3 regions of the Streptomyces sp. NPDC033131 genome follow, and region 2 is predicted to be linked to each of the others. Evidence: riboswitches for the same ligand, from Rfam matches in the RefSeq annotation. Region 2 holds a riboswitch; each other region holds the start of a gene.
The links. Region 2 has a riboswitch for cyclic di-AMP ahead of ACZ5XS_RS09595 (C40 family peptidase). Riboswitches for the same ligand answer to the same signal wherever they lie in the genome.
Positions count from the first base shown of each region.

Region 1: it holds a riboswitch for cyclic di-AMP, as region 2 does, so the genes downstream of both, ACZ5XS_RS40335 (LysM peptidoglycan-binding domain-containing protein) here and ACZ5XS_RS09595 (C40 family peptidase) in region 2, are expected to answer to the same signal.
Region 3: it holds a riboswitch for cyclic di-AMP, as region 2 does, so the genes downstream of both, ACZ5XS_RS28465 (M23 family metallopeptidase) here and ACZ5XS_RS09595 (C40 family peptidase) in region 2, are expected to answer to the same signal.

Region 1 covers NZ_JBVIPA010000054.1:21,242-23,492, forward strand. The annotation lists gene ACZ5XS_RS40330 (HAD family hydrolase) at 1-563, shown strand, start outside; gene ACZ5XS_RS40335 (LysM peptidoglycan-binding domain-containing protein) at 567-1,307, opposite strand; cyclic di-AMP (ydaO/yuaA leader) riboswitch at 1,313-1,475, opposite strand; gene ACZ5XS_RS40340 (CocE/NonD family hydrolase) at 1,757-2,251, opposite strand, start outside.
Region 2 covers NZ_JBVIPA010000005.1:186,395-188,645, reverse strand. The annotation lists gene ACZ5XS_RS09600 (DUF6328 family protein) at 1-364, opposite strand, end outside; gene ACZ5XS_RS09595 (C40 family peptidase) at 465-938, opposite strand; cyclic di-AMP (ydaO/yuaA leader) riboswitch at 942-1,075, opposite strand; gene ACZ5XS_RS09590 (hypothetical protein) at 1,492-1,797, opposite strand; gene ACZ5XS_RS09585 (ATP-dependent Clp protease proteolytic subunit) at 1,805-2,251, opposite strand, start outside.
Region 3 covers NZ_JBVIPA010000025.1:117,820-120,070, reverse strand. The annotation lists gene ACZ5XS_RS28470 (GntR family transcriptional regulator) at 1-433, opposite strand, end outside; gene ACZ5XS_RS28465 (M23 family metallopeptidase) at 668-1,453, opposite strand; cyclic di-AMP (ydaO/yuaA leader) riboswitch at 1,467-1,633, opposite strand; gene ACZ5XS_RS28460 (M16 family metallopeptidase) at 1,849-2,251, opposite strand, start outside.

The DNA of each region.
Region 1 (2,251 bases), on a different contig from region 2:
TGTGGTCGGTCACCCTGGACCGGGAGCTGGCCGAGACCGCGCTCGGCAAGATCGAGGCCGAGATCGGCCAGGTGTACGCGGCCGTCGACCAGGACGGCGTGGACGGGCTGACCCTCATCGAGCCGGGCTATCTGATGCCCCACCCGACCCTGCCCGCGGTACGGGTCGGGCGGCGCGACGACCTGTGGAGCGCGCCCATCAGCAAGGTGCTGCTGCGCCATCCCGATCTGTCCGACGACGAGTTGGCGGCCACGGCCCGCGGAGTGATCGGCTCCCTGGCGACGGTCACCATGTCGGGTCCCGGGACCGTCGAACTCCAGCCATGCGGCATCACCAAGGCGACGGGCCTCGCCCTGGCCGCCGACCATCTGGGCCTCGGGCCCGAACACACCATCGCCTTCGGGGACATGCCCAACGACATCCCCATGTTCGACTGGGCCGCGCACGGCGTCGCCATGGCCAATGCCCACCCCGAACTCCAGTCCGTGGCCGACGAGATCACGTCGTCCAACGAGGACGACGGCGTCGCCGTCGTCCTCGAGAGACTGTTTCCGCTCCGGTAGGGCTCAGTACGCCCCGAAGACGTTGTCGATCGAGCCGTACCGCGCGGCCGCGTAGTTGCAGGCCGCGGTGATGTTCGCGACCGGGTCGTACGGGTCCCACGACGTGCCGTCCACGTGGTAGGCCTGGAAGGTCGGGTCGATGGTCTGGAGCAGGCCCTTGGACGGGGTGCCCGCGGCGGCGTTGGAGTCCCAGTTGTTGATGGCCTGGGGGTTGCCGGACGACTCGCGCATGATGTTGCGGTGAATGCTGTCGTACGAGCCCGGAATTCCCTTCTGCGCCATGATGTCCATCGCTTCGCGGATCCAGCCGTCGAGGTTGTTCGCGTACGTCTTGACGGAAGCCTGGGTGGCCTGGGTGGCCTTGGCCGCGGACTGGGCGGGCTTCTTGGCGGGCGTGCTCGTCTTCTTGGCCGTTCTGACCGTCAGGTCGACACCGGTGTGGATCAGCCGGGGGTTGTCGCCGATGACCTCGCGGTTGTCCTTGTAGAGCTGCTGCCAGCCGCCGGGGGTGTCGTACGTGTCCGCGATGTCGTAGAGCGTGTCGCCCTTGACCGTGGTGTACGTGACGGACTTGACCTGCGCTGCGGCCTGCGCGGCGGCGGGGGCCTTGGCCGGCTGCGCGGCGCTCGCGGTGGTCGCGCTCAGGAGCGGGAGGGCGAGGGCGGCGATGCCTGTGCCGGCTGTGACGACGCCTCGGGTGAACGGGTTGGTGCGGGGGCGGCTGTGCTTGCCTCGTGCGGCCATGGCGCTGTTCCTCTCCGGCGCCTACGAGGTGAGCTGTCGGGTTCGGGCGGGAGCTGCCCGGCCGCGTCGCCGTGAGGCGGCGCGACTTCACCCCTAGCCGTACCGGCGTGAGCCCGGAACGGCGACTTACCTGGTTCCCCCGCTCCTGCCGTGCGGTGATGGTCGATGAGTGTCCTGTTGGGCGGCGGCAGGATTAGGCGTCCGCCCGACAGGCCCGGAACGTATGCGAGAGCACATGTCCGTAACAAGTGGCGGAATCACACATCGACCTGTTGACCTTGGTCTGAGGCATATGGGGCGCTTGATCCTTTGCGGTTGCCAAGACTCAACTGGCGCACCGCGCAAGGCGGAAAGCGGGCCGGTGGCGCCGGGGCCGAAAACGGGCGCGAGTGACCCAACTCACGCGCGTTCGCAAGGGTGTCAAATCGGGCAATGAGCCCAACTCGTAGTCAACCGGCCGTCCGTGGGATCCGCTTCTCCCAGGTCCGGTGGAAGACCACCTCGCCGCCGTCCGTGCACACGACCTCGTTTGAGGTGAAAAAGCCCGTTTCATCACATCCGAGCTCCGACCGGGTACGGACCGCCGTGTCCCAGGCGAGCTCCGGGCGGTGCAACCGGACCGACCAGTCCGAGCGGGCACGGGCCGACAGCGGGTCCGACTCGTTGATCGTGTACGTCTCCAGCGCTTCCTCGGTGCATTCCAGGCCATCGGGATACACGCGGGTGCCGCCGATGGGGGTCCCCCCGCTCGAGCGAAGTCGAGAGTGGGGGAGCGGGTCGACCTCCAGTCGCCACTCACCTTTGGCCACATCGCGGACGACCAGCCGCTCCGGTCGCGGTTCGTCCAGCGTGACCGGGGAATTGACGCCCAGCGGCGCGGAGTGCTCCGGTTCCTCGAAGGTGATGCCGGTGCCCGAGGTGGTGCCGGAGCCGGATTCCCCGGT
Region 2 (2,251 bases):
CGAGCAGCACCGACCCGGTGAACGCGAGCACCAGCACCCCCATGCCGAGGGTGGCCAGCCGGGAGGAGACCTGGACTATGCGGGCCTTGGCGCCCCTCTGGAAGAGCGAGCGGTGCAGGGCGGCGGGTGCGGTGAACAGTGCCGCCGCGAGGACCGCCAGCAGGAGCGTGACGACGTATGTGGTGCGCTGGACCGTGTCGAGGGACGGGAAGCGCGGCGTGAAGGCCAGGGTCAGCAGGAAGGCGAAGAGGATCTGCACCCCGGTCTGGGTCACGCGCAGTTCTTGGAGCAGCTCGCCGAAATTGCGGTCGGCGCGCTCCAGCGGGGTCTCGTTGCGTGCGGTGCAGGGACTGTGGTCGGCCATGGATGAACGAGTAACCACTTCGGCCCGTGTCACGCGCTCCGGAGAGCCCCGGAGGGGGGCGGCGGCGGGTCAGGCCGCCGCCGCTCCCTCGCGGGTGGGTCTACTTGACCCGGCCGTACCAGACGCTCTTCGTCCAGATCTTCTGCAGTCGCACCACGTCCCCGGTCTTCGGGGCGTGCCAGATCTTCCCCTTCCCGGCATAGATGCCGACGTGGTAGACGCTCGAACCCGAGTGGAAGAACACCAGGTCCCCGGCCTTGCGGCTCTTCGAGGAGATGTGGTGCGTCTTGTTGTACTGCTGGGCCGCCGTGCGGGGAAGTTTCTTGCCCGCCTTCTTGAACGAGTACAGCGTGAGCCCGGAGCAGTCGAAGCGGCGTGGCCCGGTGGCGCCGTACTTGTACGGGGAGCCCTTCTTGGACGCGGCGATCTGAAGTGCCTTCGTCGCCGGCGTGGCGGCCGCGGCGTCGGAGGCGACGCCCGGTACCACGACGGAGCCGCTCACCGCGGCGATGGTGAGGGCCGAGGCCGTACCGGCCCGGACCATGAGCGACGGGACACGATTGAGCGCAGTCATGCGCAACCCTTCGTCAGCCGCCTGTGAAGGATGACCTGTCGGATTCGGGCTGGCGAAGTTGCCCGGCCGCTGCTGCGGCTTCACCCCAAGGGCTGCTCGGCCCGGTCATGGCGTGACCGTTCCGGCGACCCGTATTGCCTGGGTCCTCCACTCCTGCCGATCCACTCCTGTCGACCGGTCATCCGGGCAGCGGCAGGACTCGGCGTCCGCCCGGATCGCCCCGCCGCTTCGGCGGGGGCTTGTCGTCAGACAGGGATCTTGGCTCACTGATGTCCGAAAATCCCAACGGAACCGATGGTTTGTGTTGTTACTCACCACTCACCCGTTCGGGTGGACACCCCAGTGTTCGAAGGGGTGTCGAGGGATCCGCGGGCCCTCGGACCAGCACCGGGACAGCTCATTCCGCCCTGGGGCTACGCGTGTTGCGCAACCTCACAGGGCCTGTAAATGGACGCGGAAGTACTCCAAATGGTGGTACGCCGTTTGGTCTCTTCCGACACGGGCCCGGACGCTCCGTCAGAAGGGCGGGGCGCCCGGGACGGCTGTGGGTGCGTCAACTCTCGGTGACCGGGGGCAGTGTGACGCGAGCCGCGCGGCGCTCCCCGTCCAGCACGCGCAGCGCACGCGCCAGCGTGTCGGCGTGCACCTCGCTCTCGCCCCGACGGTGCATCAGCGCCAGCGCGTCCCGCAGCGCGGCCGCCTTGGTGACCAGCGCCTGCGCGGCCCGCAGCCCGCTGTACGTGTCTCCGGGGCGGGCCGGATTGATCCTGCCGAGCAGGTCGACCACGTCGAGGTAACGGTCGATCAGCTCGCCCTCGGCGCGGGTCAGGGCGGGCAGTGGCGGCAGATCGGGCAGCATCGGTGGCTCACCCCTGGCCGGGAGCGGGGTGCGAGCCCTTGCGGCTCGGGATGATCCGGTCCGCCAGCCCGTACTCCAGCGCCTCCTGCGCGGTGAAGATCTTGTCCCGCTCGATGTCGGCGTTCACCTGCTCCGCACTGCGCCCGGTGTGCCGTACGAGCATCTCCTCCAGGCGGGACCGCACGCGCGTCAACTCGGCGGCGTGGATGGCCAGGTCGCTCGCCTGCCCACGCATCGGCTCCGAGACCGCGGGCTGGTGGATCACCACGTGGGCGCCCGGCAGCAGGCTCCGCTTCCCGGGCGTCCCGGCGGCCAGCAGGACGGCGGCCGACGAACCGGCCTCCCCCAGGCACGTCGTCTCCACGTCACACCTGACGTACTGCATCGTGTCGTAGATCGCCGACATCGAACTGAACGAACCGCCGGGGGAGTTGATGTACAGCACGATGTCGCG
Region 3 (2,251 bases), on a different contig from region 2:
AGGTCATCGCGGCGCTGCCGGAAGCCTGTGCGAGCGTCTCGTGGAACCAGCTCCCGAGAGAGCGCAGATCCTCGCTGTTGCCCCGCCTGGCCCGCTCCTGGCCCAGCCGCACCAGCCCGCGCAGCACCTTGAGATGGGCCTCGGTGCGCCGCTGGGCGGCCCGCGAGGCGCCGAGCGGCTCCAGGAGCATGCGCATCTCCAGCAGGTCGGCACCCTCCTGCTCGGTGGGTTCCGCGACGCACGCGCCCGCGTGCCGCCGGGTCACCACGAAGCCCTCCGCCTCCAGCGTGCGCAGGGCCTCCCGTACGGGGACGCGCGAGACGCCGTAGCGGCGCGCGAGCAGTTCCTCGGTGAGCCGGCTGCCGCGCTCGTAGACACCCGCGACGATGTCGTCCCGGATCGCCGTGCATACCGAGTGCGCCGGAATACGCATGACCGACCTCCGCTTTAATCCCCGTGAAACGTCGACGATTGACGTGTGTTCAGCGACTCTATTGCAATCAGCGGGAATTTCCGATGGCGGGCCGGAATCCATGGATATTTTTTGGACAGACGGGCGTCCGATACACCGAAAGCCCCGGCTCGGTGAACCGGGGCTTCGGGACGCGGAGCCGTGGTCGTCAGACGATCACGGGCGCGGGCGTCGGACGATCACGCCGTGCGGGCGTCAGACGTTCACACCGTGCGAGCGGAGGTAGGCGACGGGGTCCATGTCCGAGCCGTACTCCGGGGTCGTGCGGGCCTCGAAGTGCAGGTGCGGCCCGGTGACGTTGCCGGTGGCGCCCGAGAGGCCTATCTGCTGGCCCGGGGTGACCGACTGACCGACGGAGACGGCGAGGGACGACAGGTGACCGTACTGGGTGTAGGTGCCGTCGTTCATCTTGATCACGACGTTGTTGCCGTACGACCCGCCCCAGCCCGCCTCGACGACCGTGCCGGAGCCGACCGCGTGGACGGAGGTGCCGCTCGCGGCATGGAAGTCGACGCCGGTGTGGCTGCCGGAGGACCAGACGCCACCGCCGGCCTTGTAGCCGGTCGAGATGTACGAGCCGGAGATCGGGGAGACGTAGGAGTTGAGGCGCTTGCGCTCGGCCTCGCGGGCGGCACGCTCCTCGACCTCGCGCGCCTGCTTGGCCTCGGCGAGGGCCTGCTTGGCAGCGGCGGCCGCCTTCGTGCGCGCGGCCTCCTCGGCCTGCCGCTGCGCCTCCGCCTCTTCGGCGGCCTGCTTCTGGGCGGCCGCCTGGGCGTCGATCTGGTCGGCGACCGAGTCGCCGATGGTGATGACGGGGGTGAGACCGGTCTTCTCTACGGCCGGTTCGGCGGCGAGCGCGGGGGCGGCCAGGGTGCCGATGACGCCGGTGGTGGCGAGGGCCGCGACGCCGGCGGCACGGGCGGTGGTGCGCTTCATCCGACTGGGACGCCGGTGCTTCCCGGTGGCGCAGGTGAACGCCATGTGGTGGCTGGTCCTTTCCTTCCTTCTCGCCTACCGGGTTAGCTGACGGGTTCGGAGCAGGAAGGTCTCCTACGGACCCCCTCGCGATACGCGCGGGCGTCCGATTCACCCCAGGGACTTATGGTTTGGGTCCCCGGCTCCCCTGGCTCGCGCCATGCGGGGACTCGGCGATGACTGTCCGGTGCCGCGGCTGCGGCGCACTGCCTGACGAACAGCCCGCATGACGCTAAACGCGGCAACTTTCAATCCCCAAACGGATCACGGCTTTTGTAGCGCATGCCACAGGGCAGACAGGCAACCTCTCCCTCAATTCGGACATGCGGGGACCCTGGCGACTCTTCAGTCACCAGGGCCCCTGGCCGCGCGCGTGCGCCGCCTCCACTGCGCGCGGGCGGCTACTCCGCGGACACGACGGTGACCTCGCCGATGCCGAGGGCCTGCACGGGCTCCTTGATCTGCGCCGCGTCCCCGACGAGGACGGTCACCAGCCGGTCGACCGGGAAGGCGCTCACGGCCGCCGCGGTGGCCTCGACGGTGCCCGTCGCGGCGAGCTGCTGGTACAGCGTCGCCTGGAAGTCGTCCGGCAGGTGCTGCTCGACCTGGTCGGCCAGCGTGCTCGCCACCGCCGCCGCCGTCTCGTACTTCAGCGGGGCCACCCCGACGAGGTTCTGCACGGCGACGTCGCGCTCGGCGTCGGTGAGCCCCTCGGCGGCGAGGGTGCGCAGCACCGTCCACAGGTCCTCGAGGGCGGGTCCGGTGTTCGGAGTGTCGACGGAGCCGCTGATGGCGAGCATCGCG